One region of the Rahnella variigena genome, then DNA from elsewhere that is predicted to be linked to it. Evidence: predicted binding sites of a transcription regulator. Region 1 holds the regulator's gene; each other region holds the start of a gene.
What was found. The regulator sigma-54, encoded in region 1, starts transcription at its own class of promoters, with help from an activator protein. The targets are predictions, from matches to a motif close to GTTGGCACANNTTTCGCTNT.
Positions count from the first base shown of each region.

Region 2: hypA (hydrogenase maturation nickel metallochaperone HypA) is a predicted target of sigma-54. The motif match lies at 1,466-1,485, and genes of this name have one in related genera.
Region 3: glnK (P-II family nitrogen regulator) is a predicted target of sigma-54. The motif match lies at 1,575-1,594, and genes of this name have one in related genera.

Region 1 is NZ_NSDJ01000001.1:1,203,908-1,207,188, reverse strand. It holds gene lptC (LPS export ABC transporter periplasmic protein LptC) at 1-72, shown strand, start outside; gene lptA (lipopolysaccharide ABC transporter substrate-binding protein LptA) at 50-607, shown strand; gene lptB (LPS export ABC transporter ATP-binding protein) at 613-1,338, shown strand; gene rpoN (RNA polymerase factor sigma-54) at 1,441-2,874, shown strand; gene hpf (ribosome hibernation promoting factor) at 2,898-3,185, shown strand.
Region 2 is NZ_NSDJ01000001.1:4,111,594-4,114,874, forward strand. It holds gene hypC (HypC/HybG/HupF family hydrogenase formation chaperone) at 1-118, opposite strand, end outside; gene hypB (hydrogenase nickel incorporation protein HypB) at 109-903, opposite strand; gene hypA (hydrogenase maturation nickel metallochaperone HypA) at 933-1,277, opposite strand; gene hycA (formate hydrogenlyase regulator HycA) at 1,606-2,076, shown strand; gene CKQ54_RS18865 (4Fe-4S dicluster domain-containing protein) at 2,246-2,854, shown strand; gene CKQ54_RS18870 (proton-conducting transporter transmembrane domain-containing protein) at 2,854-3,281, shown strand, end outside.
Region 3 is NZ_NSDJ01000001.1:1,927,522-1,930,802, forward strand. It holds gene CKQ54_RS08835 (SmdB family multidrug efflux ABC transporter permease/ATP-binding protein) at 1-1,314, shown strand, start outside; gene glnK (P-II family nitrogen regulator) at 1,656-1,994, shown strand; gene amtB (ammonium transporter AmtB) at 2,079-3,281, shown strand, end outside.

The sequences.
Region 1 (3,281 bases):
AATCTGCGTGATAAAACAGCAGAGCTGATCGAAAAGGTAACGACCTCTTATGAAATTCAAAGCAAAAAATAAAATCCGTAATCTCCTCATCGTCAGCTCATTGTTAGCCGTCAGCGTTCCGGCATTCGCCCTGAAAGATGACACGACCAAACCGATTACCATTGATTCGGCTAATCAGGCGCTGGACGTGAACACCAATACCGCGACCTTTACCGGTAATGTGGTGGTAAACCAGGGTACGATCCAGGTTAAAGCGGACAAAGTTGTCGTCATTCGCCCGCAAGGCGTTTCCGGCAAAGAAGTGGTTGAAGGTTACGGTAACCCAGTGACCTTCTATCAGATGCAGGACAACGGCAAGCCGGTAAAAGGCCATGCGCAGAAAGTCCGCTATGAAGTGGAAAACGATCTGGTGACCCTGACCGGTAATGCTTACCTTGAACAGCTCGACAGCAACGTGAAAGGCGACCGTATTACTTATCTGGTGCAGAAACAGCAAATGGAAGCCTTCAGTGATAAAGGCAACCGTGTGACGACCGTTCTGGTTCCTTCGCAGCTGCAACAGAAAACACCTGCAGCGGCGGGCCAGCCGACCAAAAAGAGTAACTGATTTTTATGGCTAAATTAATCGCAGAGAATCTGGCAAAAGCCTACAAAGGCCGCAAGGTCGTTGAAGATGTCAGCCTGATGGTCAACTCCGGCGAAATCGTCGGGTTATTAGGGCCAAACGGTGCCGGTAAAACTACGACGTTTTACATGGTCGTCGGCATTGTGCAGCGTGATGCAGGCCGTATTATCGTCGATGACGAAGACATCAGCTTGTTGCCATTGCATACCCGCGCCCGTCGCGGTATTGGCTATCTTCCTCAGGAAGCGTCCATTTTCCGCCGCCTCAGCGTGTTTGATAACCTGATGGCCGTGTTGCAGATCCGCGACGATCTGAACAAAGAACAGCGTAACGATCGTGCCAATGAACTGATGGAAGAGTTCCATATTTCTCATTTGCGCGATAACCTCGGTCAGTCACTGTCCGGTGGTGAACGCCGTCGTGTTGAAATCGCCCGTGCGCTGGCGGCGAACCCTAAATTCATCCTGCTGGATGAACCGTTCGCCGGTGTTGACCCGATTTCAGTTATCGACATCAAAAAAATCATTGAGCATTTGCGTGACAGTGGCCTCGGCGTACTGATCACCGACCATAACGTTCGCGAAACGCTCGACGTGTGTGAACGCGCTTACATCGTCAGTCAGGGCAAGTTAATCGCCCACGGCACGCCAGCCGATATTCTTGCTGATGAACAAGTTAAACGCGTTTATCTTGGTGAAGAATTCCGTCTGTGATCTGTGCCGCCGGAACCGTGCCTGTTTCGCCTTAAAATGAAACAGGCCGTCTCTGACAGAAGTGTTGCCGTTTTCACTCATCAACGGAAATAAAGCCAAGATATGAAGCAAGGTTTGCAACTCAGATTCAGCCAACAACTGGCAATGACTCCACAGTTACAACAGGCCATCCGCCTGTTGCAATTGTCCACGCTTGAGCTCCAACAGGAGATCCAACTCGCGCTGGAGAGCAACCCTCTGCTGGAACAAACCGACCTTCATGAAGAAATCGACTCGGTAGAAACCACCGACAGCGAAGGGTTAGATACCCGCGAAGCGCTCGAGCAAAAAGACATGCCCGAAGAGCTGCCGCTGGATGCGACCTGGGATGAAATCTATACCGCGGGCACGCCTTCCGGCACCGGTAATGATTACAGCGACGACGAGCTGCCGATTTATCAGGGTGAAACCACCCAGACTCTTCAGGATTACCTGATGTGGCAGGTCGAGCTGACGCCGTTCTCAGATACTGATGCGGCGATTGCGACGTCCATTGTCGATGCGGTCGATGACACCGGTTACCTCACCGTTTCTCTTGACGACATTCTGGAAAGCATCGGGGATGAAAACGTCACGATGGACGAAGTGGAAGCCGTGCTCAAACGCGTACAGCGTTTTGACCCGGTCGGCGTGGCCGCGCGCGACCTGCGCGACTGCCTGCTGATCCAGCTTTCCCAGTATGCGACCGACACGCCTTTCATCACCGAAGCCCGTCTTATCATCAGCGAACATCTGGATTTGCTGGCGAACCATGATTTCCGCGCACTTATGCGATCAACCCGGTTAAAAGAAGATACACTGAAAGGAGCGATGCTCCTGATCCAGTCTCTTGATCCGCGTCCGGGCCAGTCGATCAACACCGGCGAATCCGAATACGTGATCCCGGATGTGCTGGTGCGCAAAGTGTCAGGAGTCTGGACGGTTGAACTCAATTCGGACAGCATTCCGCGTCTGAAGATTAACCAGCAGTACGCCGCGATGGGGAATTCCGCACGCAGCGACAGCGACGGGCAGTTTATCCGCAGCAATCTGCAGGAAGCCAAATGGTTAATCAAAAGCCTGGAAAGCCGTAACGACACGCTGTTGAAAGTCACGCGCTGTATCGTTGAGCAGCAGCAGGCGTTCTTTGAACTGGGTGAAGAATTTATGAAACCTATGGTGCTGGCCGATATCGCCAGCGCCGTAGAAATGCACGAATCGACGATTTCACGCGTCACGACGCAGAAGTTTCTGCACAGCCCGCGTGGCATTTTCGAACTGAAGTATTTCTTTTCCAGCCATGTCAGTACAGACAGCGGCGGCGAGGCATCGTCAACCGCCATCCGGGCGCTGGTGAAGAAATTAATCGCAGCGGAGAATCCTGTAAAACCGCTCAGTGACAGTAAGTTAGCGACCCTGCTTTCCGATCAGGGAATTATGGTTGCACGACGAACCGTCGCCAAATACCGAGAGTCTTTGTCCATCCCGCCCTCAAACCAACGTAAACAGTTAGTTTGACCTCAACAGAGAAGGAAGACATTATGCAGCTCAACATTACCGGACATCACATTGAGATCACGGATCCCCTGAGAGAGTTCATCACGTCGAAGCTGGCCAAGCTAGAGCAGTATTTCGACAGGATTAATCAGGTGTATGTGGTGTTGAGCGTGGAAAAGGTGCAAAAAGTTGCCGAAGCGACTTTGCATGTGAATGGAGGCGAGTTACATGCCACCTCGGAACATCAGGATATGTACGCAGCGATTGACGGACTGGTTGATAAACTGGCCCGCCAGCTGAATAAACATAAAGACAAACTGAAACAGCACTGACATTCATGTAGCCAACCCTGTGCTACAAACCTTCGGGCATCGGCTTGTGACCTTCGGGAAACGAGCCGATATAGCTTTAAGGGTGAAACAGCGCAA
Region 2 (3,281 bases), 2.9 Mb from region 1:
CGCCTTCACACACCAGCGCGATATTAACCTCCCGTCGCAATCCGCATACCTGCGCCCAGGCGTGATCGGGCTGATTTTCATGCAACGCGACGATTTGTCCCGGAATGCCTATGCACATCGTTGCTGCTCCAGCCAGTGCAGCCACTGATCCATGCCTTCGCCCGTGGTGGCGGAAAGCTGAATCACTTCAATCTGCGGATTCACCTGACGTGCATTGGTGATACAGGTCTCAACGTCAAAACTGACGTAAGGCAGCAAATCGATTTTGTTGAGGATCATCAGCCGGGAAGCGGCAAACATATGCGGATATTTCAGCGGTTTGTCTTCGCCTTCGGTCACGGAAAGCACCGCGACTTTGTGCAGTTCGCCGAGATCAAAACTGGCCGGACACACCAGATTGCCGACGTTTTCGATAAACAGCAGGCTGTTGTTGTTTGGCGATAACTGATGCAGCGCATCGTGAACCATTTGCGCGTCCAGATGGCAGCCTTTGCCGGTATTGACCTGAATGGCCGGAACGCCGGTGGCGCGGATCCGGTCGGCGTCATTGGTGGTTTGCTGATCACCTTCAATTACCGCGCAGTCGAAATACGGGGCCAGCCGGGTCAGGGTGCTGGTCAGTAAGGTGGTTTTGCCGGAACCGGGACTGGACACCAGATTCAGCGCCAGAATGCCCGCCGCAGCAAAATGCTCGCGGTTGTGGGCGGCAATGTGATTGTTCTTCGCCAGCACATCCATTTCGATATCCACCAGACGACGCGCTGCAAATGGCAGGCCGTGGGAATGGGCATGGGAATGATCGTGATGATGGTCGTGCGAAGGGTCATGAGAATGATGAGCGTGCCCGCTGCTGACGCCTTCAATACGAAGTTCGCCGCTGGCACAACCACAGGTACTGCACATAGCTTTCTCCCCGAGCAAAAGAACGCCCGTTATTCGATTTCGATACGTTTAATTTTCATGCCGTCACCGGCAATCACCCGCAAATCGCGTCCGCCACACTGCGGGCAAATCAGCACGTTTGGGCTGAGCAGCGCGATATCCTGCTGACAGGTGCGGCACCAGCTTTCTGCCGCCGGTGTGTCCAGATGTAATTCGCATCCCTGCGCCAGCGTTTCGCGACACGCCAGCTCAAAACAAAACTGCACGGCCTCCGGTTCGACGCAGGAAAACGCGCCGATTTCCATCCATACCGCGGTAATTTTCCGCGCATTATTTTGCCGTGCGAACTGCTCCATTATTTCCACGGCATTCTGGCATAACGTTATTTCGTGCATTATTTCCCCTCCCTCAGGAGAACAATTAAGACAGGCTGCAATATTGGTGCCAGAAATTTCGACACATTGCCTTTATGCAAAAACATCCTCAGCCAATGAGGTGCAAAAATAAGCCGTCACCGCCCGTCATAATTGTCGAAATAAGGTGTCATCGACATGTCATTTATTTCCTTCGCTGAAACAGAATCAAAGCCAAAACCCTTCCAACCCGTTAATTCACAAGCATTTGTCAGAATAATTCAGAAACTGGCACGCTTTATGCCAACAGAGAGTTATACGTCGTATTTTCGTCGTCACCCGACATATCAATTAACAACGGATAATGAACATGAGCACTCTCAGCGAACTGACTACTAAAGCCGACTATATCGCCAGCAAAAACAGCCAGATGAAATCACAGTGGCATACCTATCAGAACAGCCTGATAAAGGCCGTCACCACATCAAATAAAAAGATTAATCATGAGTTTAACTGTGGAGAGGAACAGGACATCCGCTTTGTGCTGTTTAATCATTTTGTGGTGAGTATTCATCAGGGCGATGACTTTTACAGTCAGGAGATCATCTACAGCCTGAACATGGCGCAAGGCCAGGAAGAGGTGAATTTCAGAGCCTTCGCGCAGGCCAGATTAAGTGAAGATGGCCGCGTGGACGGCACGGTGGACATCCATGATAAGAACGCCGTGCTGGAACATTATCTGAATAAAATCTCCGCTATTTATCAGTGCCTGTTTGATTCCCTGCACAGTAATCAGCCGGTGCATCCGCAACTGGAGAAATTACTCCGCCATGCTGGATAAAAAACCTAAAACATTATTTACGGTCAGGTGGGAATAATCTTTTCGCCGAAAATATTGACCGGTTTTTTGCGGATCTAATGCCGACATAAATGTCGAAATGTCAATTTAAGTGCCGATTTCGTCACCTTTGACGAAATACCAAGGAGACTTCATGCGCAATATGGCCGCCATGAATCAGTATGTGATCGCGGACCCCAAACTTTGTATCGGCTGCAATACCTGCATGGCGAGTTGTTCGCAGGAGCACCAGCTTCACGGCCTGCAATCCGAACCCCGCTTGCAGGTGATGCGCAACCGGCTGGATTCTGCGCCGGTGATGTGTCACCAGTGCGAAGACGCGCCGTGCGCGCAGGTCTGTCCGGTGAACGCCATCACCCGTGAAAACGACGCCATTCAACTTAACGAGAGCCTGTGTGTGAGCTGCAAACTGTGCGGCATCGCCTGTCCGTTCGGGGCGATAACGTTTTCCGCCAGCACTCCTGTCGATATCCCACGTGACTGCAATACCTCAAAAGCACTGCCCGCACCGCGTGCGCCACGTGCAGTCAGCCCGTTTCTCGACTGCGTGCCGGGGCTTCGCGCCGTGGCAGTGAAATGCGATTTATGCAGCTTCAGCCCGGAAGGTCCGGCGTGCATCAAAACCTGTCCGACCCAGGCCATCACGCTGGTTACCGCCAGCCTGTCTGAATATTCCAGCCAGCAAAAACGCCTCAATGCCATGAACGTTTTCCCCGCCGGACTGACTTCACTGAACGCCCCTGATACGGAGGCTAAATAATGACGACTCTATTTACCGGTGAACCGGCGTCGTTACTGGCGCTGGCGCTGCTGATTTGGGTGCTGAGCGGCCTTGGTGGCTGGCTTCTGGCGTCCATGACGAAAATCAGCAGCCTGATTTTTGGCGCAGGCGGGATGGCAGCGGCGCTGTGCGTTATCGCGGCGGCGTTACAGATTTTACAGGGCGGTGTGGCGGTTCAGGCCGTGCTGCCGGTGGTGCCTTTTCACGCTGAACTGACTGCGCTGAATGCCTTAATCCTGCTGGCGATGTCCGTCACCGCGCTGATGTGCAGCCTGTATGCCTGTGCGTGGCTGGCGAATGTGAGATCCCCTAAGCGCGCCCGCACCGGTCTGATGTGCAATCTGCTGATGGCCGCACTGACAGCGGCGGCGATGTCGGCCAGTGCCGTGGAACTGATCCTGATGAT
Region 3 (3,281 bases), 720 kb from region 1:
GTGGCGATGTTCAGCCTTGACTGGCGACTTGCCTCGGTGGCTATCTGCATCTTCCCGGCTGTGTTTGTGGTGATGGGGCTGTACCAGATTTACAGTACGCCGGTCGTTCGTAAAGTGCGTGCTTATCTGGCGGACATTAATGATGGCTTCAACGAAGTCATTAATGGCATGAACGTTATTCAGCAATTCCGTCAGCAAAAACGTTTTGGTGAACGACTGTCCCGCGCCAGTCAGTCACATTATATGGCCCGCATGCAGACGCTCAGGCTCGAAGGATTTTTGCTGCGGCCATTACTCAGCTTATTTTCATCCCTGATTTTGTGCGGCCTGTTAATCTTGTTCGGTTTCAGTGCCGAAGGCTCGATTGGCGTGGGGGTTTTGTATGCTTTCATCAACTACCTCGGGCGTCTCAACGAACCTCTGATTGAGCTGACGTCGCAGCAATCCATTCTCCAGCAGGCTGTAGTCGCAGGTGAACGTATCTTTGATTTGATGGACCGGACTCAGCAGCAGTACGGACCGGACGATAAGTTGCTGACCAGCGGCGAGATTGATATTCGCGACGTCAGTTTTGCCTACCGCCCGGACAAATGGGTGCTGGAGAATATTACCCTGCATGTCCCTTCACGTGGATTTGTGGCGCTGGTCGGGCACACAGGTAGTGGCAAAAGTACGCTGGCGAATCTCCTGATGGGCTATTATCCGCTGAATAAAGGTGAGATCCGCGTCGACGGGCGTAACCTTGCTGATCTCTCGCACTCCAGTCTGCGAAAGGGAATTGCTATGGTCCAGCAGGATCCGGTGGTGCTGGCGGAATCGGTATTCTCTAACGTGACTTTAGGTCGCGATATTGATGAAGCTCAGGTCTGGCACGCACTGGATATTGTGCAGCTTTCTCCGCTGGTACGGGGAATGCCGGAAGGGTTGAATACGCGTCTGGGCGAACAGGGTAATAATCTCTCTGTCGGACAGAAACAATTGCTGGCGATGGCGCGCGTTTTGGTGCAGGCACCAGAAATTCTGATCCTTGACGAGGCAACGGCCAATATCGACTCAGGAACCGAGCAGGCAATTCAGCGTGCTTTACGTGCCATTCGTCAGCAAACAACTCTGGTTGTAATTGCACACCGGCTGTCGACGATTGTGGATGCAGATAATATTTTGGTATTGCACCGCGGGCAAGCCGTTGAGCAGGGCAACCACTTACAGCTGCTGGCAGAAAAAGGCCGGTATTATCAGATGTATCAGTTGCAACTTGCCGGGCAAGAACTGGCGTCAGCTGAGCAGGGAATTCCTTCCACAGAAAACGCATAAACTGTCAGCTGGCGTAACGCGTTCGCTACGCCAGCATTCTCTCCTCAACGTCTTATCCTCGCGCCATCCCATCCCGCGCACCGTATTCATGCAGGCAAAATACTTGCGGTTTACACCTTGCACTATAAAGCAGCGATGAGCACTTAAATGGTGCGTGCGCTGCTGTGTGCTGTGTGGCGAAACAACTGTGCGCCCGGTCACGATTATTCTGAAAATGCCAGTTTGCGCGGGAATTGCAGGAATCTTTCATCAGTTTCAACTCTGGCACACCCTTTGCTTTATCCCTTGCGTATCGGGCGCGAATCCTCTCGCGGTAAGCCCTTAATTCGAGGAGTGGCACAATGAAGCTGGTTACTGTGGTGATCAAACCTTTTAAGCTGGAAGACGTGCGTGAAGCGCTGTCTGCTGTTGGAATTCAGGGGCTGACCGTAACGGAAGTTAAAGGTTTTGGCCGTCAGAAAGGTCATGCCGAACTTTACCGTGGCGCGGAATACAGCGTGAACTTCCTTCCAAAAGTAAAAATCGACATTGCTATTGCTGACGATCAGCTCGATGAAGTGATCGACGTGATCAGCAAAGCGGCCTACACCGGCAAGATCGGTGATGGCAAAATTTTCGTTGCTGAATTGCAACGTGTTATCCGTATTCGTACTGGTGAAACCGACGAAGCAGCACTGTAATTTCCGGTTTTTATCTCTCATGCCAACCGGTTTGAGATAAATCAGATTAGAAAAACAGTTTTGAGAAACAGGGGTGGGTTAATAATGAAAAAACTTTTATCCATGATGGGGCTGGGCGCAGTGGCATTATTGCCTTCGTTTGCCATGGCCGCAGCACCAGCCGCCGCCAACGGCGCTGATAACGCCTTTATGATGATTTGTACTGCGCTGGTATTGTTTATGACCGTACCTGGCGTAGCGTTGTTCTACGGCGGTTTACTGCGTTCCAAAAACGTTTTATCCATGCTGACTCAGGTTATTGTGACCTTCGCATTGGTCTGCGTTCTGTGGATCCTTTACGGTTACAGTCTGGCATTCAGCGAAGGTAACGCCTTCTTCGGTGGTTTCGGCAACGTAATGATGAAAGGCATTGGCCTGGATTCTGTTACCGGCACCTTCTCTCAGATGATCCATGTGGCATTCCAGTGTTCATTTGCCTGTATCACCGTGGCACTGATCGTCGGTGGTATCGCTGAACGTGTGCGTTTCTCTGCGGTGCTGATTTTCACCGTGATCTGGCTGACCTTCTCCTATATTCCAATGGCGCACATGGTGTGGGCGGGCGGTTTCCTGGCTGCTGATGGCGCGCTGGACTTCGCCGGCGGTACCGTTGTTCATATCAACGCCGCTATCGCGGGTCTGGTCGGTGCTTATCTGCTGGGCAAACGTGCTGGTTTCGGTAAAGAAGCGTTCAAACCTCACAACCTGCCAATGGTGTTCACTGGCGCTGCAATCCTGTATGTCGGCTGGTTCGGCTTTAACGCCGGCTCTGCAAGTGCAGCAAGTTCCATTGCCGCGCTGGCGTTCCTGAATACTGTGATTGCAACGGCTGGCGCAATCCTGTCCTGGACTCTGGTTGAGTGGATGGTTCGCGGCAAGCCTTCTCTGCTGGGCGCAAGTTCCGGTGCTATCGCAGGTCTGGTTGCCATCACTCCGGCGTGTGGTACGGTCGGCGTGGGCGGTGCGTTGATCATCGGTCTGGTCGGCGGTGTGACTGGCCTGTGGGGTGTTGTTACCCTGAAAAAATGGCTGCGCGTTGATGATACCTGTGACGTATTCGGTGTTCACGGCGTCTGCGGTATCGTAGGTTGCCTGCTGACCGGCGTATTCACTTCCAGCTCTCTGGGCGGCGTGGGTTACGCAGAAGGCGTGACCATGGGCCATCAGGTTTGGGTTCAGTTCTTCAGCGTTTGCGTCACACTGGTGTGGTCTGGTGTTGTGGCCTTCATCGGTTACAAAGTGGCTGAC